4 regions of the Delftia sp. UME58 genome follow, and region 1 is predicted to be linked to each of the others. Evidence: predicted binding sites of a transcription regulator. Region 1 holds the regulator's gene; each other region holds the start of a gene.
The links. The regulator FNR, encoded in region 1, switches genes on or off when oxygen is low (the NO sensors DNR and NnrR bind a similar motif). The targets are predictions, from matches to a motif close to TTGATNNNNATCAA.
Positions count from the first base shown of each region.

Region 2: a site for FNR is predicted at 5,199-5,212, ahead of A9976_RS04670 (3-hydroxybenzoate 6-monooxygenase). Genes of this name have one in related genera too.
Region 3: a site for FNR is predicted at 6,083-6,096, ahead of adhP (alcohol dehydrogenase AdhP). Genes of this name have one in related genera too.
Region 4: a site for FNR is predicted at 2,195-2,208, ahead of cyoA (ubiquinol oxidase subunit II). Genes of this name have one in related genera too.

Region 1 covers NZ_LZZV01000020.1:179,778-187,270, reverse strand. Annotated here, with positions in the region: gene A9976_RS08170 (bifunctional diguanylate cyclase/phosphodiesterase) at 1-722, opposite strand, end outside; gene A9976_RS08165 (HD-GYP domain-containing protein) at 719-2,068, opposite strand; gene A9976_RS08160 (sulfite exporter TauE/SafE family protein) at 2,138-2,854, opposite strand; gene hemN (oxygen-independent coproporphyrinogen III oxidase) at 2,860-4,242, opposite strand; gene fnr (fumarate/nitrate reduction transcriptional regulator Fnr) at 4,404-5,123, shown strand; gene A9976_RS08145 (hypothetical protein) at 5,205-5,492, opposite strand; gene A9976_RS08140 (FixH family protein) at 5,673-5,987, opposite strand; gene ccoG (cytochrome c oxidase accessory protein CcoG) at 6,045-7,493, opposite strand, start outside.
Region 2 covers NZ_LZZV01000013.1:259,201-266,693, forward strand. Annotated here, with positions in the region: gene A9976_RS04645 (hypothetical protein) at 1-79, shown strand, start outside; gene A9976_RS04650 (tripartite tricarboxylate transporter substrate binding protein) at 286-1,323, opposite strand; gene maiA (maleylacetoacetate isomerase) at 1,439-2,080, opposite strand; gene A9976_RS04660 (fumarylacetoacetate hydrolase family protein) at 2,100-2,807, opposite strand; gene A9976_RS04665 (cupin domain-containing protein) at 2,846-3,883, opposite strand; gene A9976_RS04670 (3-hydroxybenzoate 6-monooxygenase) at 3,900-5,108, opposite strand; gene A9976_RS04675 (MarR family winged helix-turn-helix transcriptional regulator) at 5,313-5,849, shown strand; gene A9976_RS04680 (LysR family transcriptional regulator) at 5,864-6,766, shown strand; gene A9976_RS04685 (patatin-like phospholipase family protein) at 6,842-7,493, shown strand, end outside.
Region 3 covers NZ_LZZV01000030.1:4,880-12,372, reverse strand. Annotated here, with positions in the region: gene A9976_RS10560 (LysR family transcriptional regulator) at 1-845, shown strand, start outside; gene earP (elongation factor P maturation arginine rhamnosyltransferase EarP) at 851-1,984, shown strand; gene efp (elongation factor P) at 2,143-2,697, shown strand; gene A9976_RS10545 (DUF2239 family protein) at 2,836-3,456, shown strand; gene A9976_RS10540 (MATE family efflux transporter) at 3,511-4,929, shown strand; gene adhP (alcohol dehydrogenase AdhP) at 4,992-6,020, opposite strand; gene rimO (30S ribosomal protein S12 methylthiotransferase RimO) at 6,171-7,493, opposite strand, start outside.
Region 4 covers NZ_LZZV01000114.1:31,016-38,508, forward strand. Annotated here, with positions in the region: gene cyoB (cytochrome o ubiquinol oxidase subunit I) at 1-987, opposite strand, end outside; gene cyoA (ubiquinol oxidase subunit II) at 1,054-2,100, opposite strand; gene A9976_RS29565 (MFS transporter) at 2,399-3,736, shown strand; gene A9976_RS29570 (hypothetical protein) at 3,794-4,135, opposite strand; gene A9976_RS29575 (hypothetical protein) at 4,202-4,360, opposite strand; gene alaS (alanine--tRNA ligase) at 4,529-7,153, shown strand; gene A9976_RS29585 (ABC transporter substrate-binding protein) at 7,252-7,493, shown strand, end outside.

The DNA of each region.
Region 1 (7,493 bases):
GCCGTGATGTCGCGGAAGGAAAAGATCCGCCCCATGGGCAGGCCCCGGCGCAGTTGGGGCACGGCGCGGCGCTCCAGGATGCGGCCGTCGCGCAGGTCCAGCACATCGGACGCTTCCATCAGGGGCTGGGCCGACAGCAGTTTCAACTGCTGCGCGTAGGATTGGGCATCGCGCACCTGGCCGGTCAGGTGATCGAGGATGGCCGCGTCGTTGCGGCGCACCAGCAGCGCCTCGGGAATGCCCCAGAGCGTGGCAAAGCGGTGGTTGAAGGCGCGGATGCGGCCATCGGGATCGCAGACCAGGATGGCGTCGGCCGCGGACTCCAGCGTGGCGCGCAGCTCGCCCAGCAGGCTTTCGAACTCGGCCTCGTGCAATGCCTGCTCGCGCCGGTCCAGCATGCTGACCAGCAGCACCTCGCCGTCGAGCGCGCGCACGCGCATCTCCACGGGCGCCAGCTGGCCATCGGCGCGGCGCACCTCGGCAATGAACTGGGCTCCGGCCTGCCAGTTGAAGGGATCGCTCCAGAAAGCCTGCTGCTGCGGTGTGGCGGCCAGCACCTGCACGGGCAGGCCCGGGGCCGCATCGGCCTCATAGCCGGTGACGGATTCGCTGGCGGCGTTGGCGCGCAGCACTTTCAGGGTGCGCGCATCGATCAGCCACAGGGCCTCCTGCAGTGCATCGAGCAGACGGGGCCAGGCGCGGTTGAGCGCTTGCTTGTTCAAGACGCCACCTTCGGTGGATCCAACTCCACCGCCCGTTCAAAGTAATAGCAGACACGCCGGCGCGGCGACAGGTAGTCCAGCGCATCGCGCGGCAGCTGCGCCGGCGCCACGCCCCGGCGTATGCCCAGCTCGGGAAACAGCTCCAGCGCCAGCACGGGCGCCTGCGCGGCCGGCACGCCGGCATCGTGGACCATCACCGAGGGCTTAAGCGGGCGTGATGCATTCACGGACATGACCATGGCATGGCGCCCGTCGGTCAGCTCCACCACCGAGCCCGGCGGGAACACGCCCATCATGCGGATGAAGCCATTGAGCACGGGCGCGGCGAACTTGTCGCGCAGCCGGCTGAACAGCAGGGACAGGGCCTCATGCGGCGTATGCGGCGTCTGTGCATCGCCGGGATTGCACAGGCGGTCGTAGGTGTTGACCAGGGCCAGGATCTGGCCCGTGAGCTCCATGTCTTCGGCCACCAGGCTCAACGGGAACCCCGTGCCATCGGCCCATTCATGGTGCTGGGCGATGGCCGTGGTGACCTGGGCCGACAGGCCCATGCGCATGGCAATGGCCACGGATTCGCCCACATGGCGCTCGTAGCGCTCGCGCAGGACGTCGGGCACGGAAGGCTCCAGGGCCAGGCCATGCATGCCGTCGACACCGGCCACGGGCTTGCCCGCGTCATGCAGCAGCGCCGCCAGGCCCAGGTCGCGCAGCAACGATGCCTCCAGGCCCAGGGCCCGGCCCAGCAGCAGGCTGAGCACGGTCACGTTGACGGCATGCACGCTCTGGCTGCTGCCCACGCCATCGGACAGCAGGTGAATGGCCACGTCCTGCGGGCCCGCCAGTTCGGCCAGGCAGCCATCGACCAGGGCCTCGGTGGGCATGCGAGCCTGCTCGGGCGCGCTGGCAATGGTGGTCTCTATGGCCACATAGCCGCGCTCCACTTTCTGAAAGCGCGCATTGCAGTCCTCCAGCCGGCCGCGCCAGTCGGGCACGGACAGCAGCAGCGGTGCTGCGGGCGAAAGTTCGGCGGGCGCAGGCTCGGGGGCCTCCACGACGGGCGGCAGCTCCTGCGGCGGCGGGTTGCGCACCTCGGCGGGCCAGGTGTCGCTTTTGTGCGGAACACAGCGCACCACTTCCAGGCCCAGGGATTTCAGGGTCTGGATCTGTGCGCTGGAGGTGATCTTGAAGCTGCTGACCGGAAAGGGATGGTTCAGCCACCCAACATCGAGCTGGACAAACATGCCCGGACGGAGGTCTCGGATATCGATGAGGACGGAATGGTTCACGCGCGGCAACGGCCCCGAGGCTGAAGGAATCGGCAATATGTAAGCCGATGATTCGGGCATTATCTCCAGTTCTGAGAGCCTCGCAGCCAATACGCGGCCCCAGGGCCCAAGTCCGGCCCCAGTTGTTGCTCAACGGCACCAGAGGCTGGGCTTGTAGATCAGGTCCATCCACAGCGCCCACACGGCCACGCCCACCAGCATCAGGCCGGCCAGGCGCGTGCCCCATTCGGCGCGCAGGCCGTTCAGGCGCTGCCGTCCCAGCCGCCACAACCAGGGGCCGGCCACCAGCCACAGGCCGCTGCCCGCACCAAAGGCCGCCATGGCCAGCGCGCCCTGCAACGGGCCGCCGCTGAGCGCGGCGACCAGCACGGCCGAATACAGCAGTCCGCAAGGCATGAGCGCCCAGGCATAGCCTGCCGCCAGCGTGCCGCCCGGCGCCGACACCCAGGGCTGCACGCGCCGCCAGGCGGCGCGGCCGGCAGACTCCAGCCAGGCGGGCTGGCGGGCCTGCACCATCATGGCCAGGCCCCAGGCCATCACGGCGACATGGGTCAGTGTCCAGAACGGCTGCAGCGCCGTGGTCTGGCTGGTGAGCCAGGACAGGCTCTCCATGGCCATGGCCGAGGCAGCGCCCAGGCTGGCATAGCCGGCCAGACGTCCGCCATGGAACAGCGCCGTGCGCAGCCACAGCCGGCCTTGCAATCCATGCACGGCCACCACCTGGGAGCCGCCGCCCCGCCCCGCCCCGCCCGTGACCACGCCGCAGGGCGCCGCGCACATGGCAAGGCAATGGGGCCCGCCGACGAGCCCCATGATCAAAGCGGTCCAGAGCAGCGACAACAGCATGGGGCCTAGATGATCCTCGAAAACCGCGCCCGGTTCTTGTCCGCCTGCAGATATCGGTCAAACAGCATGGCCACGCCGCGCACGAAGTACCAGCCCATGGGAGTGACCTGGAAGCCCTCGTCGCTGATCTGCACCAGGCCCTTGGCCTGCAGGTCCTCCAGGGCCGCCATCTCGGGCGCGAAGTACTCGCGAAAGCCCAGCAGCCAGGCCTGCTCCATGGGTTCGAACAGCACGGCGCCCTGGCACATGATGGCCATGATGACGGCGCGGCGCACCAGGTCGTCGCGCGACAGCGCCAGGCCCCGCACCACGGGCAGGTGGCTGGCGTCGATGGCGTCGTAGTACTCCTCCAGCGTCTTGGCGTTCTGGCTGTAGCTGGCGCCCACCTTGCCGATGGCCGAGACGCCCAGCGCGATCAGGTCGCAGTCGGGCTGGGTGCTGTAGCCCTGGAAGTTGCGGTGCAGCCGGCCCTGGCGCTTGGCCACGGCCAGCGAGTCCTCGGGCAGGGCGAAGTGGTCCATGCCCACGTAGACATAGCCACCGTCCATGAATGCGGCGATGGAACGCGACAGCATGGCCAGCTTGTCGGCCCCCTGCGGCAGATCCTCGGCCGCAATGCGCCGCTGCGGCTTGAAGCGCTCGGGCAGGTGGGCATAGGCATAGAGCGCGATGCGGTCGGGCCGCAGCGCGTTGACCTGGGCCAGCGTGCGCTCGAAGGATTCGGGCGTCTGCTTGGGCAGGCCGTAGATCAGGTCCACGTTGATGGAGGCAAAGCCCAGCTGCCGCGCGGCCGCCACCAGCTCGAACACCTGCTCTGCCGGCTGCACGCGGTGCACCGCGATCTGCACCTGCTCGTCAAAGTCCTGCACGCCGAAGCTCAGGCGGTTGAAGCCCAGCTCCTTGAGCACGGCCAGGCGCTCGACGCTGACGGTGCGCGGATCGACCTCGATGGAGTATTCGCCGCCCGGCTCCAGCTTGAAATGCTCGCGCAACAGGCCCATCAGCGTACGCAGCTCGTCGTCGGAGAAGAAGGTGGGCGTGCCGCCGCCCAGGTGCAGCTGGCTGACGGTCTGGCCCTTGCCGCAATGGGCCGTGTGCAAGGCCATCTCGCGCGCCAGGTAGTCCAGGTAGACGGCGGCGCGATCGTGGTGGCGCGTCACGATCTTGTTGCAGGCGCAGTAGTAGCACAGCGACTCGCAAAAGGGCACGTGCACATACAGCGACAAAGGCATGGCACGCGCTGCGGTACTCGATTTGCGTTGTTGCAGCGCCAGGATATAGTCCTCTGCACCAAAGGCCTCGACAAAGCGGTCGGCGGTAGGGAACGAGGTGTATCGGGGCCCCGGTACGTCAAAGCGACGCAGCAGCTCTGGGGTGACAGCGGTCATGGGTTTTTCCTCTAATACCTTGACTGTGCCGCAGCACATCGGTCATGTCCTTGACTCATATCAAGAGTTGTTTGAGGCACTGCTGCGACAATTTGATCCAACTCATCGCAATCCACGAGGTCACCGCCGGCACGCTGTGTGCCGCTGATGTTTATCACTCCATGAACCTTCAGACCATCAAAGCCTCCTGCTCCAACTGCAACCTGCGCGAACTGTGCATGCCCATGGGCCTGGATGCCGAGCAGATGCAGCGCATCGACGACATCGTGGCCACGCGCCGCAAGGTCAAGCGCGGAGGCCTGCTGTTTCGCAACGGCGAGGCCTTCACCTCGCTGTACGCCATCCGCACCGGCTTCTTCAAGACCTGCGTGGCCACCGAGGACGGACGCGACCAGGTCACGGGCTTTCAGATGGCCGGCGAGATCATCGGCCTGGACGGCATCGTCAACGACCACCACACCTGCGATGCCGTCGCGCTGGAAGACGCCGAAGTCTGCGTCATGCCCTTCGACAAGCTGGAAGACCTGTCGCGCGAGGTCACGGCCCTGCAAAACCATGTGCACAAGGTCATGAGCCGCGAGATCGTGCGCGAGCACGGCGTGATGCTGCTGCTGGGCAGCATGCGCGCCGAAGAGCGCCTGGCCGCCTTCGTGCTCAACCTGGTGCAGCGCCTGCATGCGCGGGGCTTTTCCAAGTCCGAACTGGTGCTGCGCATGACGCGCGAGGAAATCGGCAGCTACCTGGGCCTGAAGCTGGAGACGGTGAGCCGCACGTTCTCCAAGTTCGCGGACGACAACATCATCGAGGTGCGCCAGCGCCATCTGCGCATCCTGGACACGGAGGCGCTCAAGCGCATCGTCAATAGCCAGCAGTGCCAGTAAGGCTGCAGGGGCTGCAGGCATTCATCCGCCAATGAACAAGGCCCGCGACAGCGGGCCTTGTTCATTGCGGCCGGCGTTCTCTCAGTCCCGCCCCAGCCCCTGCATGGCCAGGTCCGGTTCGGGCTCGGAGACCACGCCGTCATTGAGATCGCGGGCCGAGCGGCCCAGCATGGTGGTCATCAGGCTGGAGAGCATGGTCACGCCCCAGAAGGCGAAGAAGGCCAGCGTGTAGATGCCCTGGCGCGACCAGCCCAGGTCGCCGAGCCAATGCAGCTGCAGCGGATCCACAAAGGCAAAAACCAGCATCTCCATCACGGCGGCGGCCAGAAAGGCAGGCCAGGCAATCCACATCCAGCGTTGGGCCAACATCAGCGATCTCCTTGTGCTGTAGAGGGGGTCGCCTTCATTGTGCGCCGCGCCAACGCCTGGCGCCAAGCCCCGAAGCGCCCTGCGCGCCTGTAGGAAACCCTCACCCGTCGCACATGCCGGAGATGCGATCCGCCATGCAAAAAGGCCGCGACTGCGGCCTCGTGAGGGGGCTTGGCGCGGTCAGCGGTCCGTGGGATGGTCGTGCGCTGGCGTGGCCGCATGGTTGCGACCGGTGACGGCGGGCGCCATGCTCTTGGGCACTTCGCGCACGCCATCGGCACGCTCGTTGATCGTGATGCCGTTGCGGTAGTAGTCGGGGTCGATCACGGGATCGGCGCCATTGATGGCGATGATGGCCGTGATCACGGCGGCCACCACCACGGCGGCCGGGCCTGCCACCACCAGCCAGACATGGCCGAACTTCCACCAGGGCTTGCCGGCGTCGGGATGCGAAGCGGCCTGGGCGGGTGCGGGAACTGGGGGACTGGAAGACATGGGAAACCTCTTTCTTTCAGGCGGCAGGCGCGGACCGTGCCGCGCCTGCCAGGAACATCACCGGGGAACGAGGAACACGGCCTTTTCGGACGTGCGGCCCGCACCCGCTTGCAGGGCATCGATATCGAAGAATACGGTGTGCGAGCCCGGCTCGGCAGAACCGTAGGGAATCTGCAGGCGCGCTGCAATGCCGCGCGTCTCGGCCGGGCCGACCTCGACTTCCTGCTCGGACGCCAGCTCCAGCCCGTCCAGGCCATGGGCGCTGATGCGGTAGCGCTGGGCCTGTTCGGTGGCATTCATGATCTGCAGCCGGTAGACATTCTCCAGCTTGCCGCCCGCCACGATGCGCGACAGCGAGGCACGGTCGCGGATCACGTCCACCTTGACCGACTGGCGCAGCGCCAGGCTCACGATCATGGCCACGCTCAGGCCGACCAGCACGGCCGAGTAGATCAGCACGCGCGGACGGAAGATGCGGCGCAGCACCTGGGCGCGGCGCCACAGGCCGGCCATGGCGTTCTGCGTTGTCAGGCGGATCAGGCCGCGCGGGTACTCCATCTTGTCCATGATGGAATTGCAGGCGTCTATGCACAGGCCGCAGCCGATGCATTCGTACTGCAGTCCGTTGCGGATGTCGATGCCCACGGGGCAGACCTGCACGCACATCTTGCAGTCGATGCAGTCGCCCAGGCCCTGGGCCTTGTAGTCCACCTTCTTGGTGCGTGGCGCACGTGGCTCGCCCCGGCCCGTGTCGTAGCTGACGATCATGGTGTCCCGGTCGAACATGGCGCTCTGAAAGCGCGCATAGGGGCACATGTATTTGCAGACCTGCTCGCGCATGTAGCCCGCGTTGCCGTAGGTGGCAAAGCCGTAGAACAGCACCCAGAACATTTGCCAGCTGCCCTGCAGCGCCAGCAGCTCGCCGCCCAGTTCGCGGATGGGCACGAAGTAGCCCACGAAGGTAAAGCCGGTCCACAGGGCAATGGCAATCCACAGGAGCTGCTTGAGCGACTTCTTCCAGAGCTTCTCGAAGGTCCAGCCGTTCTTGTCCAGGCGCATGCGCGCGCTGCGGTCGCCTTCGACCTTGCGCTCCACCCACATGAAGATTTCGGTGTAGACCGTCTGCGGGCAGGAAAAGCCGCACCACAGGCGCCCGGCCACGGCCGTGAACAGGAACAGCGCCAGCGCCGAGATGATCAGCAGGCCCGCCAGGTAGATGAAATCCTGCGGGTACAGCACCAGCCCGAACAGGTAAAAGCGCCGCGCGCCCAGGTCGAACAGCACCATCTGGCGCTGGCCCCACTCCAGCCAGGGCAGGCCGTAGAAAAGCAGTTGGGTGAGAAACACCAGGGCCCATCGCCAGCGTGCGAAGACACCGCTGATGGAGCGCGGGTAGACCTTCTTCTCGGACTCGAACATCGACACCAGCTGGCCCGGATCCGGGTCGGCAGGCGTGATCGGAATGACTTTGCGGGGAGGCTTCCCGGCGCCATCCCCGTTCTCGGG
Region 2 (7,493 bases), on a different contig from region 1:
TCACGCAATGGAAGACCCGGATTGGGAAGCCAGTCCAATTTCCAACGTAAAAAAGAGGACCTATCACGCCCCGACCTAAAAGACTATTCCCGGAGCACGAGTGATACTGCTTTGCGGATATTTCAGGCAATAACTAATTTCATGACGCAAGTGATATGGAAGGCACTTGACAAGACAGCCCCCGCAACCGCCACGACCCGGGCACGGGCACGGGCACGGACATATGGGGCGGGGGCCGAAAAGCAGGGGCGCGCTGCGCCCCGTTGCTGGGTCGATACCGGCCTTTCAATCCAGACTGATATTCGCCTTCTGAATCAGCAGCTTGTATTGATCGGCCTTGGTCCTGGCGAATTTCTCCATCTCCGGCACCTCCCAGGTGATGGGCTGGAAGGCGAAGGTGGCGAATTTCTCGCGCACCTGCGGGTCCTGCAGCACGGCGACCACGTCGGCATGGATCCGGTCGCGCAAGGCGGCGTCCACGCCCTTGGGGGTCAGCAGGGAGACGAAGGAGTTCACGATGAGCTCTGCCGGGCCGCCCGATTCGGCCACGGTGGGCACGTCGGGCATCTGGGCGATGCGCTGTGGAGCGGCCACGGCCAGGTAGCGGATCTTGCCGGACTTGTAGATGCCCTGGCTGGAGGGAATGCTGGCAAAGCTCCAGGCCGGATCGCCATTGGCCACCGAGGTGTAGAGCTGGCTGACCTCGCGATAGGGCACATGGGTCATCTTGCTGCCGGTCAGGAAGTCCAGCCATTCGCTGCCCAGGTGGCCGGGGCTGCCCACGCCCCAGGAGCCGTAGCTGACCTTGCCGGGCTCCGACTTGGCCGCCTTGATCAGGTCGCCCATGCTTTTCCAGTGCGAGTTCGTGGGCACGGCCACGAAGAAGGGCGTGAGGAACAGCGGCGCCACGGGATCGAAGTGCTGCAGCGGATGGAAGTTGCGCTGCCTGTAGAGATAGGGCAGGGCGGAGATGTGTTCGCTGTCGAGCTGCAGCAGCGTGTAGCCGTCGGGCTTGGCGCGGCGTGCGGCTTCGATGGCGACAAAGCCGCCGCCGCCAGGGCGGTTGTCCACGGTCACGCCCTGCTTCCAGCGCGCGGCAAGCTTTTCGCCCACGATGCGCAGCACGGCATCAGGGCCGCTGCCCACGGCAAAGGCCGTGATCACGGTGACGGGGCGCGTTGGAAAGCTGGCGGTGCTGCTGGAGCCTGCCTGTGCCCAGGCGCAATGCAGCGGGGCGATGGAAGCCAGCAGCAGGGCTGCGCCTGCAAGGGCCTTGCGGCGGTAGAGGGCGGCGCCGAGGCGGTCGGATGGGGATGCTTTCACAGTCTGTCTCCTGTTGGATCTGCTTTTTTCACTGCTTGCAATGCCCGGTCCTTCTGGCGAGGACTCGGGGCGGGGTGGGGCTGCCGGCAAAGGCGCGGCGGGTTCCGGGCGCGGTTCAGCCGGCGTCAGGCTGGGCCGAGGGCGCGGCCCGTGCAAAGGCGGGCAGGGCGGCGCAGGCGCGGTCCACTGCGCTGATCAGCGGCCAGCGGGCCAGGTCCACGCCGAAGCGGCGCGCGCTTTCGATCTGGGGAACCAGGTAGACATCGGCCAGCGTGGGCGCGTGGCCAAAGCAGAAGTCGCCGCGCCGCGTGTCCTGCGCGAGCAGGGCCTCGATGGCGTCGAAGCCGTCGGCAATCCAGGTGGCACACCAGGCGTTGATGGCGGCTTCGTCCGCACCGAACTGGCGGCGCAGGGTCTGCAGGATGCGGCGGTTGTTGATGGGATGCACGTCGCAGCCCACGATGGCGGCCAGCGCGCGCACCTGGGCGCGGTCCTCGGGGTCGGCGGGCAGCAGCGGCGGCTCGGGGTGGCGCTCCTCCAGCCATTCGATGATGGCCGGCGACTGGATCAGCGTGCGGCCGTCGTCCAGCGTCAGCGCCGGCACCAGGCCCTGCGGGTTGATCTGCCTGAAGGGCGGCCGGGCCTGCTCGTCCACGCGCAGGTCCACGGGAAAGTAGTCAGGGCTCAGGCCCTTGAGGTTGAGCGCGATGCGCAGGCGGTGCGAGGTGCCGCTGCGGAAAAAGCCGTAGAGCTTCATGGCGGTTGTCTCCCTGGCCTTATTCGGGCTGGCCCACGGTGAGCGCGATCTCGCCCACGCCCCGCACGTGGCCCGTGATGCGGTCGCCCGGCAGCACGGCGCCCACGCCTTCGGGCGTGCCTGTGTAGATGAGGTCGCCGGGCTGCAGGTGATAGAACAGCGAGAGGTCGGCAATGATTTCGCGGATGTTCCAGATCAGCTTGTCCAAGTCGGATTGCTGCCTGGTCTCGCCATTGACGGCCAGCGCAATGGCGCCGGATTCGATCACCTGGCCCGGCATGGGTACGATCTCGCCGGCCACCGAGGACTGCTCCACATCCTTGCCCAGATCCCAGGGCCGGCCCTTGTCGCGCGCCACCAGCTGCAGGTCGCGGCGCGTCATGTCCAGGCCGCAGGCGTAGCCGTAGATGTGTTCATGGGCCTGGTCCGCCGCAATGCGAAAGCCCGCCTTGCCGATGGCCACCACCAGTTCCATCTCGAAGTGGTAGTTGTTCGTCTCGGGCGGGTAGGCCACGGTGGCGCCCGATTCGGTCAGGGTGGAGGGGGCCTTGGTGAAGTAGAAGGGGCGCTCCACGCTCTTGTCCACCGGGCGGCCCATCTCGACGGCATGGGCGTGGTAGTTGCGGCCCACGAAGAACAGGCGGTTCACGGGCAGGCGCTGCGTGCTGCCGCGCACGGGCAGGGATTGGACGGGGGGCGGGGTCCAGAGATATTGGGGGGCGGTCATGGTATTGGCGATGGGGGAGGAAAGAGAAATCGGAGGATTCAAGGCCGGACTTCGTAGAGGCCCAGCTTTCGGTGCAAAGGAGCCTCGTCGGCCAGGAAGAGGAAGGCCGGCTCGCTGGCGCTGGCATTGGCCAGCGTGGCGGGCGCCCAGCCGGGCACGCAGCAGGTGTCCGCCGGTGCCAGGTCGAAATGGCGGTCCACGGCGGCCACGCTGGCGCCGCCCTCGATGACATGGAACACGCAGGCCGGCGAGCGGGCAGGCAACTGCAGCGTCTGCCCCGGGCGCAGCATCAGCGCGTAGAAGCCCAGGATGTTTTCGCAGTCGGCACCGGTCTCGGGGTTGGTATAGGTGAGCTGCACGCAGTCCAGGTCCGGCCGGTCGGCGGCCAGCTCCAGCAGCGCGGCGCGGGCATCCTTCCAGGGGTAGCGCAGCATGGGGTAGGCCTTGGCGCTGCGCGCGAACACCTGCGTGGGCGCCAGGCCACCGCGCGCATACGCCCGGTCGCCACGGCCGGGCAGGGCGGGCTGGCGCGGGCCGTCCACGTGATAGGTGACTTCCAGGTAGTAGGCCAGGGGCAGGTCCAGCACATCGAGCCAGACCACGGCCTCGTCCCCGTCGTGGCCATGCTCATGCCACAGCCCCGTGGGCGTGAGGATGAGGTCGCCGCGCTCCATGGGGCATTTCTCGCCATCGACCAGGCTCCATGCGCCCTGGCCTTCCACCACCATGCGCACGGCATTGGGCGTGTGGCGGTGCGAGGGCGCCCACTCGCCGGGCAGCAGCAGCTGCATGCCCAGGTAGATGGAGGAGCTGGCCTGCATCTTCTCCAGCCCATGGCCGGGATTGGCCAGCACCAGCACGCGGCGCTCGGCTTTTTCGATGGGCGTCAGCTCGCCCGCCTGCATCAGCAGCGGGCGGATGGTCTGGTACGGCCAGGCGATGGGCTGGGTGCGCGGGCGCGGCGTGTGCGGCGGCATCACGTTGCGCAGGCTGGGCCACAGCGGCACCAGGTTGTTGCGCGTGAGTTCGTCGCGGTAGTCCTGGGGCAGGTCTTCCAGGCGGCCAAGTTCTTGCATGGCGGTCTCCTTGTGTTCAGTCTTCGGCGAGGCAGGTTTCGGCCTTCCAGCCGTACAGCCATTCCATGGCGTCGTAGAAACGCTGGGGCGTGCGGCCCTTCCAGAGGTCGTTGCGCACCAGGCGCTCCACGCCGCTGGCGTGGAAGATGCGGCCCATCTCGCGCGCGGACAACACCACGCGTGCCGTGCGGGCGATGCGCGAGCGCTCGTACAGCCGCAGCGCCTGCGGCCAGTCGTTGCCGCAGCGCTTGAGCGCCTGGCCCAGTGTCACCGCGTCTTCCAGCGCCATGCAGGCGCCCTGGGCGATGTACTGCAGCGTGGGGTGTGCGGCATCGCCCAGCAGCGTGGCGCGGCCGAAGCTCCACTGGCCAATGGGCTCGCGGTCGGCCGTGGCCCAGCGCTTCCAGCTTTTGGGCAGGGCTATGAGCTGGCGGGCGCGCGGGCAGCAGTCGCTGTAGTAGCTTTGCACCTCTTCGCTGCTGCCTTCGCGCACGCCCCATTCCTCCTGCTCGCGGCTGTGGAAGGTGACGACCACGTTGTACTGCTCGCCGCCGCGCAACGGGTAGTGCACCAGGTGGTAGTTGGGGCCGACCCAGATGCTGGCCGCGTTCCAGCGCAGGTCCTCGGGGAAGTCGTTCTTCTCCACCACGGCGCGGTACACCACGTGGCCGGAGACGCGCGCCGCATCGCCCACGTACTGCTGGCGCACCACGGACTTCACGCCATCTGCGCCTATCAGCGCCTGGCCCGCGTGGACGTGGCCGTGCTGGTCGCGCACGGTGACGGTGTCGCCCTCCTGCCGCACGGCCTCGATGCGCGTGCCCGTCAGCGTCTCGATATGGCCGTGGGCGCGCGCGCCTTCGAGCAGCGAGGTGTGGATGTCGGCGCGGTGGATTACCGCATACGGGTTGCCGAAGCGGGCGCGAAACGCATCGCCCGTGGGAATGCGGCCGACCAGTCTTTCATCGAGCGCGTCGTGCATCACCATCTCGTCGGTATAGACGGCGCGGCCACGGGCCAGCTCGCCAATGCCCAGCGCGTCGAAGGCCGCGAATGCGTTGGGCCCCAGCTGTATGCCGGCGCCGATCTCGCCGAGCTGCGGCGCCTGCTCCAGCACCTTTACGGCGAATCCCTGGCGCGCCAGGGCCAGCGCGGCCGCCACGCCGCCAATGCCGCCGCCTGCCACAAGAACGGGCAGCGCCCGGGAAGAAATGCTGGTGCTCATGGATGTCCTGTGCTTCGTGGTGCGTGTCGCCCGCCAGCGGGTCAGCTGCGTCGCGAGTAATTAAACAGTATGCTGACGATAAGTGTAGTGTTGATTTGCATCAGGCCAGCCTGGGGTTTCCCTGGATGCAGGCAAAACGACGGCGGACAGCGTGTCTGGGTGAATCACCTGTCTGCCAGCCAACGCCAACGGAGGGGGCGGTTCATGCGAACATCTGCGCTTGCCCGCAGGGACACGGAAAAGAGCGCAATGGCCATGGACTACCAACCCGCAGAACTAGAAAACTACCCCGGCTACCACATCCGCCGCCTGCAGCAGATCGCGGTGGCCGTCTTCATGGAAGAGACCCAGGAATTCGGCGTGACCCCCGTGCAGTACGCGGCGCTGTCTGCCGTGCTGCGCCAGCCCGGCGTGGACCAGCGCACGCTGGCGCGGATGATCGGCTTCGATACCTCGACCATCGGCAGCGTCATCGACCGGCTGGAGGCGCGCGGCCTCATGGTGCGCAACACCAGCCCGGCCGACCGGCGCGTGCGCCTGCTGTCGGTCACTGCAGAAGGTGCTGCGCTGCTGGCCGCTGCCGAGCCCTCGGTGCTGCGGGCCCAGCAGCGCATGCTGGAGCCGCTGCCGCAGGAGCAGCGGGGCCTGTTCATGGACATGATGGCCGTCCTGGTGCGGCAAAACGACGAGCTGGCGCGTGCGCCCAGCACGCTGGCCGCGCGCCGCGCCGCAGCCGACTGAGGCGGCCTCGACCCATGGACTGGGACCACCTGAGATTCTTTGGCGAGCTGGCGCGCAGCGGCAGCATGGCCGCCGCCGCGCGGCAACTGGGCGTGGAGCACACCACGGTGTCGCGCCGCATCCAGGCCCTGGAAAAACAGCTGGGGGCCGTGCTCTTCGAGCGCGAGGCCGGCCAATGGCGGCCCACGGAGGCCGGCCGCCAGCTGCTGGGCGTGGCAGATGCCATGCAGCGCGCCGCCGCCGGCCTGGACCGCATGCCGCTGGCTGCGGAATCCACCAGCCAGGGACCGTCGGGCCTGGTGCGCGTGGGCGCCACCGAAGGCTTCGGCACCCAGCTGCTGGCCCCGCAGCTGGCCGCGCTGACCCAGCGCCATCCTCTGCTGAGCATCGACCTGCTGGCCCTGCCGCGCCTGCTGCACCTGTCGCGGCGCGAGGCTGACATCGTCATCTCGCTGGAGCGCCCCACGCGCGGCTCGGCCGTGGTCACCAAGCTTACGGACTACCGGCTCTTCCTCTACGGCCAGCGCGAATACCTTGCGCGCCGCCCGTTGGTGGCGCACACCGAGGACCTGCGCCATCACAGCTTCATCCACTATGTGGACGACCTGCTGTTCACGCGCGAGCTGCAGCTGCTGTCCACCCTGTTCCAGCCCGAGCGCTTTGCCTTTCGCAGCACCAGCATCACCGCGCAGTACGAGGCCGTGCGCGCCGGCGCCGGCCTGGCCGTGCTGCCCGCCTTCATCGCCGACCGCGACCCCGTGCTCAGCCGCGTGCTGCCCGCCGAGGCCTGCTTCACCCGCACCTTCTGGATGAGCATGCCCTCGGATGCCCGGCAGGTTCAGCGCATCGAGGCGGTCTGGGGGTTTTTGCGGGAGGCTGTGCAGGGCATGGGCGGCTTGCTGAAGCCCAGAGCCTGAGGGCCTGCGGCGGTCAGGCCCCTGCCGCTATACTGCCCGCCCCGAATCTCGTCATCCGACAGCAGGATCCCTGGCATGCGCCTGAAAGCCCTTTTGCGTCCACTGGTGTACCTGAGCCTGGCGGGGGGGCTGGCCGCTTGCGGCAGCAACCCGCCCAGCCCCTCGGCGGCCACGCCCGAGTCCACGCCCACCGCGCCGGGCACGCCCGTGGCGCCCATCAGGATCGGTCTGGCCCTGGGCGGCGGGGCCGTGAAGGGCTTTGCCCATATCGGCGTCATCAAGATGCTGGAAGCCAATGGCCTTGCGCCCGCGGTGGTGTCCGGCACCAGCGCGGGAAGCGTGGTGGGGGCGCTGTATGCGAGCGGCATGAACGCCTTCGAGCTGCAGGAAAAGGCCGTGGCGCTGGATGAAACCAGGATCCGCGACCTGCAGCTGTCCTCGGGCGGCCTGCTGGTGGGGCAGAAGCTGGAAGACTATGTGAACGAACAGGTGGGCCGCAAGCCGCTGGAGCAGCTGGCCAAGCCCTTCGTGGCCGTGTCCACGCGGCTGGAAGATGGCGAGCGCACCGTGTTTGCGCGCGGCAATACGGGGCAGGCGGTGCGTGCCTCCAGCAGCATTCCGGGTGTGTTCCAGCCCGTGGCCATCGGCAAATTCCACTTCGTCGATGGCGGCATCACCAGCCCCGTGCCCGTGGACGCCGCGCGCCAGCTGGGCGCCGACCTGGTGA
Region 3 (7,493 bases), on a different contig from region 1:
TGATGGAGGAAAGCGCCATCGCACGCGCTGCCGCACGCGAACACATCGCCCCCTCGGCCGCCAGCCGGCGGCTGGCCGAGCTGGAGAGCCAGCTGCAGGTGGAGCTGTTCACCCGCAGCAACCGCGGCAGCGTGCCCACGGCTGCCGCCTATGCGCTGCTGAACATGGCGCGTGGCGTGCTCAACGACCTGGACGGCATCGGCGAGCAGATGCGCGAGTACGGCAGCGGCCTGCGCGGCCATGTGCGCGTGATGGCCAACATCTCGGCCATCACGCAGTTCCTGCCCTCCCAGCTGCAGCGCTTCCTGGACCAGCACCCGCATGTGGACGTGCGCCTGCAGGAGCGCGTGAGCAGCGACATCGCACGCGCGGTGGCCGACAACGAGGCCGACATCGGCATCCTCAACCAGGGCAGCTATGGCGAGAAGATCCGCCTGCGCCCGTACCGCCGCGATCGCCTCATCGTGATCGTGCCCCAGGGCCATGCGCTGGTACGCAGGCGCTCGCTGCGGCTGGCCCAGGTGCTGGACCATGACCTGGTGGGCATGCACGCGGGCAGCGCGCTCAACCACCAGATCACGCGCGCCGCCGCCGACCTGGGCCTGCAGCCCCGGCTGCGAATGAAGGTCACGGGCTATGACGCGCTGTGCCTGATGGTGGCCTCGGGCCTGGGCGTAGGCATCCTGCCCGAAGGCAGCGCACGCCTGTACCTGGGCGCCCTGCCGCTGCGCTGCATTGCGCTGGACGAGCCCTGGGCCGAGCGCCAGCTGATGCTGTGCGTGCGCTCGCAAGAGGCACTGCCGCCCGTGGCACAGTTGCTGGTCGAACATCTGTGCGAACCCTGATTCCCATGCTTGCCTTCAACCCCATCCCCCCGGACCCGCCGCCAAAGCAGGCCACTGCACGGACCTGGGACATCTTCTGCCAGGTCATAGACAACTTTGGCGACATCGGCGTGTGCTGGCGCGCTGCCACCGACCTGGCCGCGCGCGGCCAGCGCGTGCGGCTGTGGATGGACGACGCCAGCGCCCTGGCCTGGATGGCTCCCCGGCCGCACCCGGCCGGACTCAGCGTCCATGGCTGGCCCACGCAGGCGCAGGACGTCCCACAGTCCATGGGTGATGTGGTCATCGAGGCCTTCGGCTGCGAGATCCCGCCGCCCTTTCTGGCGGCCATCGCGCGCCGGGCACCGCTGTGGATCAACCTCGAATACCTGTCGGCAGAGGACTATGTGGAGCGCTGCCACCGCCTGCCCTCGCCGCTGATGTCGGGGCCGGCTGCGGGGTTGACGCGCTGGTTCTTCTACCCGGGCTTCACGGCCGCCACGGGCGGCCTGCTGCGCGAGCCGGACCTGGCCGCGCGCCAGGCAGCTTTTGCTTCCGAGGGCCGGCAGGCCTGGCGCACACGCCACGGCATAGGCACCGGCGATTGCGCCATCTCGCTGTTCTGCTACGAGCCCCCTGCCCTGCCTCAATGGCTGGCCCAACTGCATGCAGCGCCCCTTGCGCCGCAGGCCACGCATTTGCTGGTGACCCCGGGGCGCGCAGCCGCCGCCGTGCAACAGGCCATGGCCAGCGTGCCCGCCACGGAACAAGGCGCGGTGACCCGGCATGCGCTGCAGCCCTGCCCCCAACCTCAGTTCGACGAGATGCTCTGGGCCTGCGACCTGAACCTGGTGCGTGGCGAGGATTCGCTGGTACGCGCGCTGTGGGCTGGCCAGCCGCTGGTCTGGCACATCTATCCCCAGCACGACGACGCCCATCACGACAAGCTCGACGCCTTTCTTGACTGGCTGCAGGCACCGGCCAGCCTGCGCGCCTTCCACCACGCCTGGAACGGCATGGCACCTGCAAGCACCCTGCCCGCAATCACGCCTGCGCTGCTGCAGCATTGGCAGGAATGCGTGCAGGCGGCACGCTTGCGGCTGCTGCAACAGACCCCATTGATTGAGCAGCTACAAGCTTTCGTGACCGAAAAAAGCTAGAATGCACGTTTTGCCTCCCTGGAGGCGCCGCTGCGGGCGACCGCCAGCCGGCCGCCACTGACCAGGGTTGCACCCGCCGCGGAACTGCGGCAGGCGCACCGTCCCAGCGACTTCGCTTGCCTGCCCTGTTGAGCGGCTCAACCTCAGCCAAGCAAGCTATGAAAATCGCTCAAGAAATCCGCGCCGGCAACGTGATCATGCACGGCAAGGACCCGATGATCGTCCTGAAGACCGAATACGCTCGCGGTGGCCGCGGCGCCGCCACCGTCCGCATGAAGCTCAAGGCCCTGCTGTCGAACATGGGCACCGAAGTCGTGTTCAAGGCCGACGACAAGATCGACAACGTGATCCTGGACAAGAAGGAGTGCACCTACTCCTACTTCGCCGATCCGATGTACGTCTGGATGGATGCCGAGTACAACCAGTACGAAGTGGAAGCCGCCAACATGGGCGACGCCATCAACTACCTGGAAGACGGCATGCAAGCCGAAGTCGTGTTCTACGACGGCAAGGCCATCTCCTGCGAACTGCCCACGTCCGTGGAACGCGAAATCACCTGGACCGAACCCGCCGTCAAGGGCGACACATCGGGCAAGGTGCTCAAGCCCGCCAAGATTGCCACCGGCTTCGAAGTGCCCGTGCCCCTGTTCGTGAGCCAGGGCGACAAGATCGAAATCGACACCCGCACAGGCGAGTACCGCAAGCGCGTCTGAACGACGCCTGCAGTTCCCCCTGCGAAGCCCCTGGCCGTCTCTGCCAGGGGCTTTTTCTTTGGCGGCATGCAGGACGATCGAAAAAATTTAACCCGGGTTTAATTGACTTGATATTTTTACCCGGCTAATATCTGCGCCATGACTATCAAATCCAGCGCAGCGGCCGCCGAGCCCGCCCCCAGCTACACCATCTTCCAGGGCCACAGCCGGCTGCTGCAGGCCGGCAGGCCGACCATCCTGCAGTTCCTGCAAAGCCATGAGCAACAGGCCCACGGCAGCGGGTCCGCGCCGCCGCTGTGGGTGTTCGACGACCACAGCGGCATGCGGCTGGACCTGGACTGGCGCAGCGAGCTGGCCGCAGCGCCTGCCCCCGCCGAAGCCGCCGCCCCCCGCAGCGTGGGCCGCCCCAAGCTGGGCGTGGTGGCGCGCGAGGTGACCTTGCTGCCGCGCCACTGGGAATGGCTGAACCGCCAGCCCGGCGGCGCCTCCGGCGCACTGCGCAGGCTGATCGAGGAGGCGCGCGGCAAGCACGCCGCGCAGGATGCCGTGCGCGCCGCCACCGAAGCCGTCTACCGCTTCATGAGCGAGATGGCGGGCGACCTGCCCCATTTCGAGGACGCCAGCCGCGCCCTGTTTGCACGCCAGGCCGAAGCCTTTGCACAGCACACCGCCGCCTGGCCCGAGGATGTGCGAAGCTATCTGCAGCAACTGGGCGACCCCGTGTGGGCAGGCTCACCTGCGGCGCCAGCCCAGGACTGAAGACCTGACCCGGCCCGACCTCACTGCTTTTCTCGTCGCATTACCAGACACAACATGACGAAACCAACCGAACCCCTGCCCCAGGCCGCCGCGCCTGCCGCATCCAGCCCCGGCGGGCCGCCCATTGCCGGCAACCAGCCGTTGTGGCGCACCTTTCTGGTGTTCCTGGGCCCCATGGTGCTGGCCAACATCCTGCAATCGCTGTCGGGCACCATCAACAGCGTCTTCATCGGCCAGATGCTGGGCGTGCAGGCGCTGGCCGCCGTCGCGGCCTTTTTTCCGGTGATGTTCCTCTTCATCGCCTTCGTGATCGGCCTGGGCGCGGGCTCCTCGGTGCTGATCGGCCAGGCCTACGGCGCGCGCATGCACGACAAGCTGCGCGCCATCGCAGGCACGGCAATGTGCATAGGACTGCTGTTCGGCGCCATCGTGGCCCTGTTCGGCGGGCTGTTCACCGAGCCGCTGATGCGGTTGCTGGGCACGCCGCCCGACATCATGGAGCAGGCCACGCTGTACTCGCGCATCGTGCTGCTGGGCATGCCGGGGCTGTTCGTGTTCCTGCTGGCCACCTCGCTGCTGCGCGGAGTGGGCGACACGGTCTCGCCCATGCTGGCCCTGCTGATCTCCACGGGCACGGGCCTGGCCTGCACCCCGGCGCTGATCGCGGGCTGGGCCGGCCTGCCGCGCCTGGGCGTGGCCAGCGCGGGCGTGTCCATGATCCTGGGCTTCACCCTGGCGCTGGCCTGGCTGGGCTGGCGGCTGCGCCGCATAGCCAGCCCGCTGGCACCCAATGCCGAGCTGTGGAGGGCCATGCGCATCGACCGGACCCTGCTCAAGAGCATCCTGCGCGTGGGCATTCCCACCGGCGTGCAGATGATCGCCTCGTCCATGGCCGGGCTGGTCGTCGTGTCACTGGTCAACGGCTTTGGCTCCAGCGCCACGGCGGCCTACGGTGCGGTCAACCAGATCAACTCGTTTGCGCAGTTCCCGGTCATTTCGGTGGCCATCACGGCCTCCATCCTCGGCGCCCAGGCCATCGGCGCGGGCCGCAGCGAGCGCCTGGGCGCCATCACGGCCACGGCCATCCGCATGAACCTGGTGCTGGGCGCTGCCCTGGCCCTGATCGGCAGCCTGTTCGCACGGCCGCTGCTGGGCATGTTCATCACCGACGAGCAGGTGCTGGTGCTGGCCATCGAGCTGCTGTACATCGTGCTGTGGAGCGGTCTGCTGCTGGGCTGCTTCATCGCCCTGTCGTCCATCATGCGCGCCAGCGGCGATGTGATCATTCCCACGGCCATCACCATCACGGTGCTGGCCGTGCTGGAGCTGCCCCTGGCCTGGTGGCTGAGCCGCAGCTTCGGGCTGATGGGCATCTGGATGGCGCTTCCGCTGTCCTACACCCTGACGCTGTGCCTGCAGACCGCCTACTACAAGCTGGTCTGGAAGAAGCGCCCCATCCGCCGCATGGTGTGAGGCGTGCGCCATGCAAAACAGGCTTCCCTCGGGAAGCCTGTTTTTTTGGGGTGGGCAAAGCGTCAGGCGTTCAGGTCCAGCACCACGCGCCCTTCGATCTTGCCTTCATGCATGCGCGCAAAGATGTCGTTGATGTTCTCCAGCCGGTCGGTGGACACGGTGGCCTTGACCTTGCCCATGGCCGCGAAGTCCAGCGATTCCTGCAGGTCCAGCCGCGTGCCCACGATGGAGCCGCGCACGGTCACGCCGCTGAGCACCATGTTGAAGATGGGCAGCGGGAAGCTGCCGGGCGGCAGGCCGTTGAGCGACACCGTGCCGCCGCGCCGCACCATGCCCAGCGCCTGCTCGAAGGCCTTGGGTGATACCGCTGTCACCAGGGCGCCGTGTGCGCCACCGATCTCCTTTTTCAGGTAGGCCGCAGGGTCCGTGGTCATGGCATTGACCGTGACCTGGGCACCCAGGCGCCGGGCCAGCGCCAGCTTGTCGTCATCCACGTCCACCGCCGCCACGTTCAGGCCCATGGCCTTGGCGTACTGCACGGCCATGTGGCCCAGGCCGCCGATGCCCGAGATCACCACCCAGTTGCCGGGCTTGGTGTCCGTGACCTTCAAACCCTTGTAGACCGTGACGCCCGCGCACAGCACGGGGGCGATCTCGATCAGGTCCACGCTGCCGGGCAGCAGGCCCACGAAGTTGGCATCGGCCAGCGCGTACTGCGCAAAGCCGCCGTTGACGGAGTAGCCGGTGTTCTTTTGCTGCTCGCACAGCGTCTCCCAACCACCCAGGCAATGCTCGCAATGGCCGCAGGCCGTGTACAGCCAGGGAATGCCGACGCGGTCGCCCTCCTTCACATGGGTGACGCCCGCACCCACGGCGGCCACATAGCCCACGCCCTCATGGCCGGGGATGAAAGGCGGATTGGGCTTGACGGGCCAGTCGCCCTGCGCCGCATGCAGGTCGGTATGGCAGACGCCGCAGGCCTCGATCTTCACCAGCACATGGCCGGGATCGGGCCGGGGCACCTGGACTTCCTCGATGGTGAGCGGCTTGCCAAACTCCCGCACCACGGCGGCCTTCATGGTCTTGTTCATTCGCGCCATCCTTTCTTTGCGTCAAAGTAGGTACAGCATTTCAGCGAAGCGACCTGAACGCCTTGATCAAAATCAGGCCTTGGACCATCAAGGACAAAAAAAGCGGGCAAGGAAAACCTTGCCCGCTTTTCAGGGATGCGAATACAGGCCTTACACGGGCTGGCCCACCAGGTCGTGGCCCTGCGTGCCCACGATGCGCGCCTTCACGAAGTCGCCCACCTTGTAGGTCTTGCTGGCCTTCTCGGGCGGCAGCAGGTGCACCAGGCCATCGATCTCGGGCGCATCGGCATAGCTGCGACCCACGCCGCCCTTCTTGCCCAGGCCCACGGACTTGTCCACCAGCACCTGCATGGTCTGGCCCACGCGCTTTTGCAGGCGCGCAGTGGAAACCTCTTCGGCCACGGCCATGAAGCGCGCACGGCGCTCCTCACGCACTTCCTGCGGCAGCATGCCGGGAATCTCGTTGGCGGCAGCGCCTTCGACCGGGCTGTAGGCAAAGCAGCCCGCGCGGTCGATCTGCGCCTCGCGCAGGAACTGCAGCAGGTGCTCGAACTCCTGCTCGGTCTCGCCGGGGAAGCCCGCGATGAAGGTGGAGCGGATCACCAGATCCGGGCAGATCTCGCGCCAGCGCTGCAGGCGCTCCAGGTTCCTCTCGCCATTGGCCGGGCGCTTCATGCGCTTCAAGACTTCGGGATGGCTGTGCTGGAAGGGCACGTCCAGATAGGGCAGCACGCGGCCCGTGGCCATGAACGGAATGATCTCGTCCACGCTGGGGTACGGATAAACGTAGTGCAGGCGCACCCAGGCGCCATAGGGCTCGGCGATCTCGGCCAGCGTCTGCACCAGTTCGAGCATGCGCGTCTTCACCGGCTTGCCGTCCCAGAAGCCCGTGCGGTACTTCACGTCCACGCCATAGGCCGAGGTGTCCTGGCTGATCACCAGCAGTTCCTTGACGCCACCCTCGAACAGCGCGCGCGCCTCCTTGAGCACATCGCCCACGGGACGCGAGACCAGATCGCCGCGCATGGAGGGAATGATGCAGAAGGTGCAGCGGTGGTTGCAGCCCTCGGAGATCTTCAGGTAGGCGTAGTGCCTGGGCGTGAGCTTGATGCCCGCCTCGCCAAAGGCGCCCGGCACCAGGTCGATGAAGGGATCGTGCGGCTTGGGCAGATGGGTGTGGACGGCATTCATCACCTCCTGCGTGGCGTGCGGCCCGGTCACGGCCAGCACGCTGGGATGCACTTCCTGGATCAGGTTGCCGCCATCCTTGCCCGCCTTGGCACCCAGGCAACCCGTGACGATGACCTTGCCGTTCTCGGCCAGCGCCTCGCCAATGGTGTCCAGGCTTTCGCGCACGGCGTCATCGATGAAGCCGCAGGTGTTGACGATCACCAGGTCAGCGCCCTCGAAGGTCTTGGAGGTCTGGTAGCCCTCGGCGCTGAGCTGGGTAAGGATGAGTTCGGAGTCGGTGAG
Region 4 (7,493 bases), on a different contig from region 1:
GTACACCATGGAGGTGTAGCCGAACAGGCGCTTGCGGCTGAAGGTCGAGACGATCTCCGAGAAGATGCCGAAGCAGGGCAGGATCAGGATGTAGACCTCGGGGTGGCCCCAGATCCAGATCAGGTTCACGTACAGCATGGGGTTTCCGCCCAGCTCGTTCGTGAAGAAGTTCGTGCCGACGTAGCGGTCCAGCGACATCAGCACCAGGGCTGCGGTCAGGATGGGGAACGAGGCCACGATCAGCGCGTTGGTGCACAGGGCGGTCCAGGTGAAGACGGGCATCTTCATCAGGTTCATGCCGGGTGCGCGCATCTTGATGATGGTCACGATCAGGTTGATGCCTGACAGCGTGGTGCCGACGCCGGCCACCTGCAATCCCCAGATGTAGTAGTCAAGCCCGACCCCGGGGTTCTGCGCCCCCAGGTTGGACAGTGCCAGCCAGCCGGAGGTGGAGAACTCGCCCAGGAACAGCGAGATCATCACCAGCACGGCGCCGCCCGTGGTCATCCAGAAGCTGAAGTTGTTCAGGAACGGGAAGGACACGTCGCGGGCGCCGATCTGCAGCGGCACCAGATAGTTCATCAGGCCGGTCACGAAGGGCATGGCCACGAAGAAGATCATGATCACGCCGTGGGCCGTGAAGATCTGGTCGTAGTGGTGCGGAGGCAGATAGCCCAGGTTGTCGCCGAAGGCCATGGCCTGCTGCAGGCGCATCATCAGCGCGTCGGCAAAGCCGCGCAGCAGCATGACCAGACCGAGGATCATGTACATGATGCCGATCTTCTTGTGGTCGATGCTGCACAGCCAGTCGCGCCACAGCGGGCCCCACAGGCGGAACTTGGTGAGCAGGCCCAGCACGGCAAGGCCGCCGAGCACCACGGCGATGAAGGTCGCCAGCACGATGGGCTCGTGCGCCATCGGGATGGAGTCCCAAGTGATGCGTCCCAGCAGCCAGTGGGCCTGTGCCGGGGAGGTATGTTCAGACATATCGAGTCTCTTAGGTCGTGATGGGAGCGGGCGGCGGTCTGGCCGTCGTCCGCGTCCGCTAACTGCTTATTGCTGCGCAGCGGCTGCGGAGCCGTCGCGCTGGTCCAGGAAGGCCACGACGCGGTCGGCGTTTTGCACCGTGCACACATCCTGGGGCAGGTTCATGCCCACGGCCTTGAGATAGGCTTCGCCGCCGGCAGCGTCGATGGCCATCATGTGATGCATGCACATCTTGCCTTCTTCGACACAGCGGTTGAGCACCTTGTCGTACAGGCCTTCGTCCACCGTGGCGAAGCGCTCGACCGGGTTGCGCTCGCTGGGCTTGACCAGGTTCAGGTAGGTATCGCGCGTCAGGGCCTTGCCTTCGGACTTGGCCTTGGCAACCCACTGCTCGAACTCTTCGTTGCTCAGGCCATGGAACTTGAACGTCATGCCCGAGAAGCCGGCGCCGCTGTAGTGCGATGCCAGGCCGTGGAACACGCCGGGCTTGTTGATCACGGCGTTCAGCTCGGTCTGCATGCCTGGCATGGCATAGATCATGCCGGCCAGGTCAGGCACGTAGAAGGAGTTCATCGTCGAGGTGGCGGTCAGCTTGAAGTGGATGGGACGATCCACGGGAGCGGCCAGCTCGTTGACGGTGGCGATGCCTTTTTCGGGGATGAAGAACAGCCACTTCCAGTCCATGGCCACGACCTGCACCTCCAGCGGCTTGACATCGGTGCTCAGCGGCTTGGTGGCCGAGACGCGGTCCAGCGGACGGTAGGGGTCCAGCTTGTGGGTGCTGATCCAGGTGATGGCGCCCAGCGCGATGATGATCATCAGCGGCACGGACCAGATCACCAGCTCCAGCGTGGTGGAGTGGTGCCATTCGGGGTCGTAGTGGGCCTCGGTGTTCGACTGGCGGTATTTCCAGGCGAAAAGCAGCGTGAGGATGATCACCGGGATGATGATGATCAGCATCAGCAAGGTGGCCGTGACCACCAGGTTGCCTTGCTGCGCGGCGATGTCGCCGGCGGGGTTGAGCACGACGGCTTTGCTGCAGCCAGTGAGACTGGCTGTCAAAGCGGCCGCGGTGAGCCACGCAGGCCCACGGAGTTCCTTGATTTTTAGCATGCTAGGGGCGCAACAAGAGCGCGTTTACATAGAAACGCGGATTACAAGATCCGGGCAAATGTATTACGAAGTATAAATTTGTCCATTGGACATTTTGTCCAACGTCAAGGAGAAGCCGGGAACTTTCTGCTACCTGGGCGGGTGCGCGGCAGGTGCCTGGTGGTCCGGAGGCCGCAATTTCGCGTCGCGCGCAGCAGGACAAACACCGAGGCCGGTCGAGGTGGAAACCGCCTTGCGCCAGATCAAGCGAGGGCGTAGAACAGAGCTGTCAGTGAGACGAGACAAGGAGCATCCATCTATGAGCGGCCTCGACACAACTGCAAGCTTCCCCCACGGAAGCTATGAGAGCAAAGAATCTCTGTCCCGCGCCGACACCCACGAAGATGTCACGCCCAACGAAATCGCCGTCGGCGTGATCATCGGGCGATCCTCGGAGTACTTCGACTTCTTCGTGTTCGGCATCGCCTGCGTGCTGGTCTTCCCGGCACTGTTGTTCCCCTACCTTTCCAAGCTCGACGGCACGCTGATGTCGTTCGCCATCTTCTCGCTGGCCTTCGTGGCACGGCCGCTGGGCACGGCGCTGTCCATGGCCGTGCAGCGGCGCTGGGGGCGGGCGACCAAGCTGACGCTGGCGCTGTTTCTGCTGGGCGTGTGCACCGTGGGCATGGCCTTCCTGCCCAGCTACCAGCAGGCGGGGGTGAACGCCATCATCGTGCTGGCGCTGCTGCGCATAGGGCAGGGCATTGCGCTGGGCGGCTCGTGGGACGGGCTGCCTTCGCTGCTGGCCATGTCGGCCCCCAAGAACCGGCGGGGCTGGTATTCGATGATGGGCCAGTTGGGCGCGCCCCTGGGCTTCGTGCTCGCGGCAGGGTTGTTTGCCTTCATCTACGCCCATGTGGGAGCCGACGAGTTCCTCAGCTGGGGCTGGCGCTATCCCTTCTGCGTGGCCTTCGCCATCAACGTCGTGGCACTGTTCGCCCGGCTGCGCCTGGTCGTGGGCCAGTCCTACACCGAACTGCTGCAGCAGCGTGAGCTGGAGCCCATGGGCGTGCTGCCGCTGATGCGCGACGAAGGCCGCAACGTGGTGATCGGCGCGTTTGCCGCCCTGGCCAGCTTTGCGCTGTTCCACCTGGTGACCATCTTCCCTCTGTCCTGGATCTCGCTGTACTCGGACCAGTCGGTCACCCATGTGCTCGGGGTGCAGATCGTGGGCGCCTTCTGTGCGGCTGCCGCCATCATGGTCTCGGGCTGGCTGGCCGACCGTGTGGGGCGGCGCAACACGCTGGGCACCATGGCCTGCCTGATCGGCATCTTCAGCTTCCTGGCGCCCTGGCTGCTGGGCAGCGGAACCACGGGCAACAACGTGTTCATCATCGTCGGCTTCATCCTGCTGGGCCTGTCCTATGGCCAGGCCGCAGGCACGGTGACGTCCAACTTCCCCTCACGCTATCGCTACACGGGGGCCGCGTTGTCCTCGGACATGGCCTGGCTGGTGGGCGCGGCATTCGCTCCCTTGGTGGCCCTGGGCGTGTCCTCGCGCTTCGGACTGGTGGCGCTGGGCATCTATCTGCTGTCGGGTGCGCTGTGCACGCTGGCGGCGCTGGGTATCAACCGCGCCATCGAGACGCGTGACTGAACAGGCTCCAGCAAGCCAAAGGCCGGCTCTGCCGGCCTTTTTCGTTGTGACTTCGCCTCAGGGGTTTTCACCGTAGCGCTGCTTGAAGTCGAATTCGAGCCTGTCGCAGTCCTGCACCGATTCAAACTGCTGCGTCTTGCGCTCGGCCTCTGGCCGCGCGGTTTCCTTGCGGCAGATCTTGATGGTTTCGCGCTCCACCCAGCGCGCCTCGCCTTCGGGCGTTGACAGCAACTGGCCAGCCAGCATGAGCACAGCGAAGAAGGCCACGGGCAGGCCGATGAGCCAGGGCACGATGCGGCTTTTTGGCGGCTTGGGCGGCTTGGCCGGATCGGATCCGTTGGCGCTGGAAGCGGGGGGCGGTTCGCTGGAATGAGGCTCGGGTGTCTGTGGTTGCGCCATGGTGTGCTTGCTGTGGTTCCGGCTGGCGATTATCAAGGGCGCAAATCGCGCGCAGCCTGAGCTGGATCAGTGAACGGCGAGATCGCCTGTGCTATCCATCTCGCCCATCTCGCCCATCTCCTGCTCGCGCATCTGCGGTACCTTGGCCGCGCCCAGCCCTTTGGCCAGGCGCAGGCCCGCGCATGGCGACGATCCGGCCAGCGACTGCTTGGAGATCGTGCTCAAGGGCGGGCAGATGGGAGGATAGGCCTTCTTCGGCCAGGTGCGTGATGGAGGCTGGGCAGGGCTCGCTGCCGCAACCATGGGGCAAACCTATAATGCGCGTTGGTCCCGACGGGACACCCTCCCGCCAGGGACAGCGCCCCGCGTGCGCGCTCCGAACTCCTAGACACCATGAGCACACCCACTTTCACCGTTGCCGACATTCGCAAGAGCTTTCTGGACTTTTTCGCATCCAAGGGCCATACCATCGTGGAGTCGAGCCCCCTGGTGCCCGGCAACGATCCGACGCTGATGTTCACCAACTCGGGCATGGTCCAGTTCAAGGACGTGTTCCTGGGCACCGACAAGCGCCCCTACAAGCGCGCCACCTCGGTGCAGACCTGCCTGCGCGCAGGCGGCAAGCACAACGATCTGGAAAACGTGGGCTACACGGCCCGCCACCACACCTTCTTCGAGATGCTGGGCAACTGGTCCTTCGGCGACTACTTCAAGCGCGAGTCGCTCAAGTGGGCCTGGGAGCTGCTGACCGAGGTCTACAAGCTGCCCAAGGAACGCCTGCTGGCCACGGTCTATGCCGAGGACGACGAGGCCTACGACATCTGGACCAAGGAAATCGGCCTGCCGCCCGAGCGCGTGATCCGCATCGGCGACAACAAGGGCGGCCGCTACAAGAGCGACAACTTCTGGATGATGGCCGACACCGGCCCCTGCGGCCCCTGCTCGGAAATCTTCTACGACCACGGCGCGCACGTGGCCGGCGGCCCCCCCGGCAGCCCTGACGAAGACGGCGACCGCTTCATCGAGATCTGGAACAACGTGTTCATGCAGTTCGACATGGACGAGCAGGGCAACGTCAAGCCACTGCCCGCGCCCTGCGTGGACACCGGCATGGGCCTGGAGCGCCTGGCCGCCATCTTGCAGCATGTGCACAGCAACTACGAGATCGACCTGTTCCAGGCGCTGATCAAGGCCGCTGCGCGCGAGACGCACATTGACGACATCGAGACCCCGTCGCTGAAGGTGATCGCCGACCACATCCGCGCCACCGCCTTCCTGGTGGCCGACGGCGTGATTCCCTCCAACGAAGGCCGCGGCTACGTGCAGCGCCGCATCGTGCGCCGCGCCATCCGCCACGGCTACAAGCTGGGCCAGAAGACCCCGTTCTTCCACAAGCTGGTCAAGGACCTGGTGGCCGTGATGGGCGATGCCTATCCCAAGATCCGCGAGCAGGAAGCGCGCATCACCGAAGTGCTGCGGGTCGAGGAAGAGCGCTTCTTCGAGACCCTGGCCAACGGCATGGAAATCCTGGACGCGGCGCTGGCCGGTGGCGCCAAGGTGCTGCCCGGCGACGTGGCTTTCAAGCTGCACGACACCTACGGCTTCCCGCTGGACCTGACCAACGACGTCTGCCGCGAGCGCGGCCTGAGCGTGGACGAGGCGGGCTTTCAGACCGCCATGGAAGAGCAGAAGAACAAGGCCCGCGCAGCAGGCAAGTTCAAGATGGACCGCGCCCTGGAATACACGGGCGATGCCAATGCCTTCACGGGCTACCAGAAGCTGGCCGAGGCCGCCAAGGTGGTGGCGCTGTATGCCGAAGGCAGCGCCGTGCAGGAACTCAAGGCCGGCCAGAGCGGCGTGGTCGTGCTCGACACCACGCCTTTCTATGCCGAGTCCGGCGGCCAGGTGGGCGACCAGGGTGTGATCAGCACCACGGGCGCACGCTTCGCGGTCGAGGACACGCTCAAGATCAAGGCCGATGTGTTCGGCCACCACGGCGTGCTGGAGTCCGGCAGCCTCAAGGTGGGCGATGCCGTGCAGGCCGAGGTGGACACGCAATTGCGTGCCGCCACCATGCGCAACCACTCGGTCACGCACATCATGCACAAGGCCCTGCGCGAAGTGCTGGGCGACCACGTGCAGCAAAAGGGCTCGCTGGTCAACGCCGAGCGCACGCGCTTCGATTTTGCCCACAACCAGCCCGTGAGCGCTGAAGAGATCCGCGAGATCGAACGCCGCGTGAACGCCGAGATCCTGGCCAACACGCCCACCGATGCGCGCGTGATGGACATCGAGTCGGCCAAGGCCACGGGCGCCATGATGCTGTTCGGCGAGAAGTACGGCGACTCCGTGCGCGTGCTGGACATCGGCAGCAGCCGCGAGCTGTGCGGCGGCACCCACGTGCAGCGCACGGGCGATATCGGCCTGTTCAAGGTGGTTGGCGAAGGCGGCGTGGCCGCTGGCGTGCGCCGTATCGAGGCGGTGACCGGCGAGAACGCGCTGGCCTACCTGCAATCGCTGGAATCCACGGTGGACCAGGCCGCCGCCGCGCTGAAGGCGCCGACGGCCGAGCTGAACACCCGCATCGGTGGTGCGCTGGAGCAGATCCGCGCGCTGGAGAAGGAAGTGGCTGCCCTCAAGGGCAAGCTGGCTTCCAGCCAGGGCGACGAACTGGCCGGCCAGGCCGTGGACGTCAAGGGCATCAAGGTGCTGGCCGCCAGGCTCGAAGGCGCCGACGCCAAGACCCTGCGCGAGACCATGGACAAGCTCAAGGACAAGCTGGGCGCCGCAGCCATCGTGCTGGCCGCCGTCGATGGCGACAAGGTGCAGCTGGCCGCAGGCGTGACCAAGGCCGAGACCTCACGCATCAAGGCCGGCGATCTGGTGAACTTCGTTGCCAGCCAGGTCGGTGGCAAGGGCGGCGGCAAGCCCGACATGGCCATGGCCGGCGGCACGGACGCTTCGGGCCTGCCCGCGGCGCTGGCCGGTGTGCAGGCCTGGGTGGCAGAGCGCGCCTGATCCTGCAAGCGCGGCAGATGATTCCTGCTGCCCCTTCTTCGGGACGCCCCGGTGGAATCCACCGGGGCGTCTTGCCGTGGGCCTGGCGCTTGACCTGCATGGCCTGGGTGATGGGCGTGCTGGCGCAATCGACCGCTGCCGCCGCGCAAAGCGTGGTCTTCATCAACCCGGGCCGCTCCGACGAGCGCTACTGGACCACGGTCAGCGAGGTCATGCAGGACGCGGCCAGCAGCCTGGGCATGCAGCTGCAGGTCCGCTACGCCCAGCGCGACCACCTGCGTCCCATCGAGATTGCGCGCCAGATTGCTGCCCTGCCCAAGGCGCAGCGGCCCCGCTACGT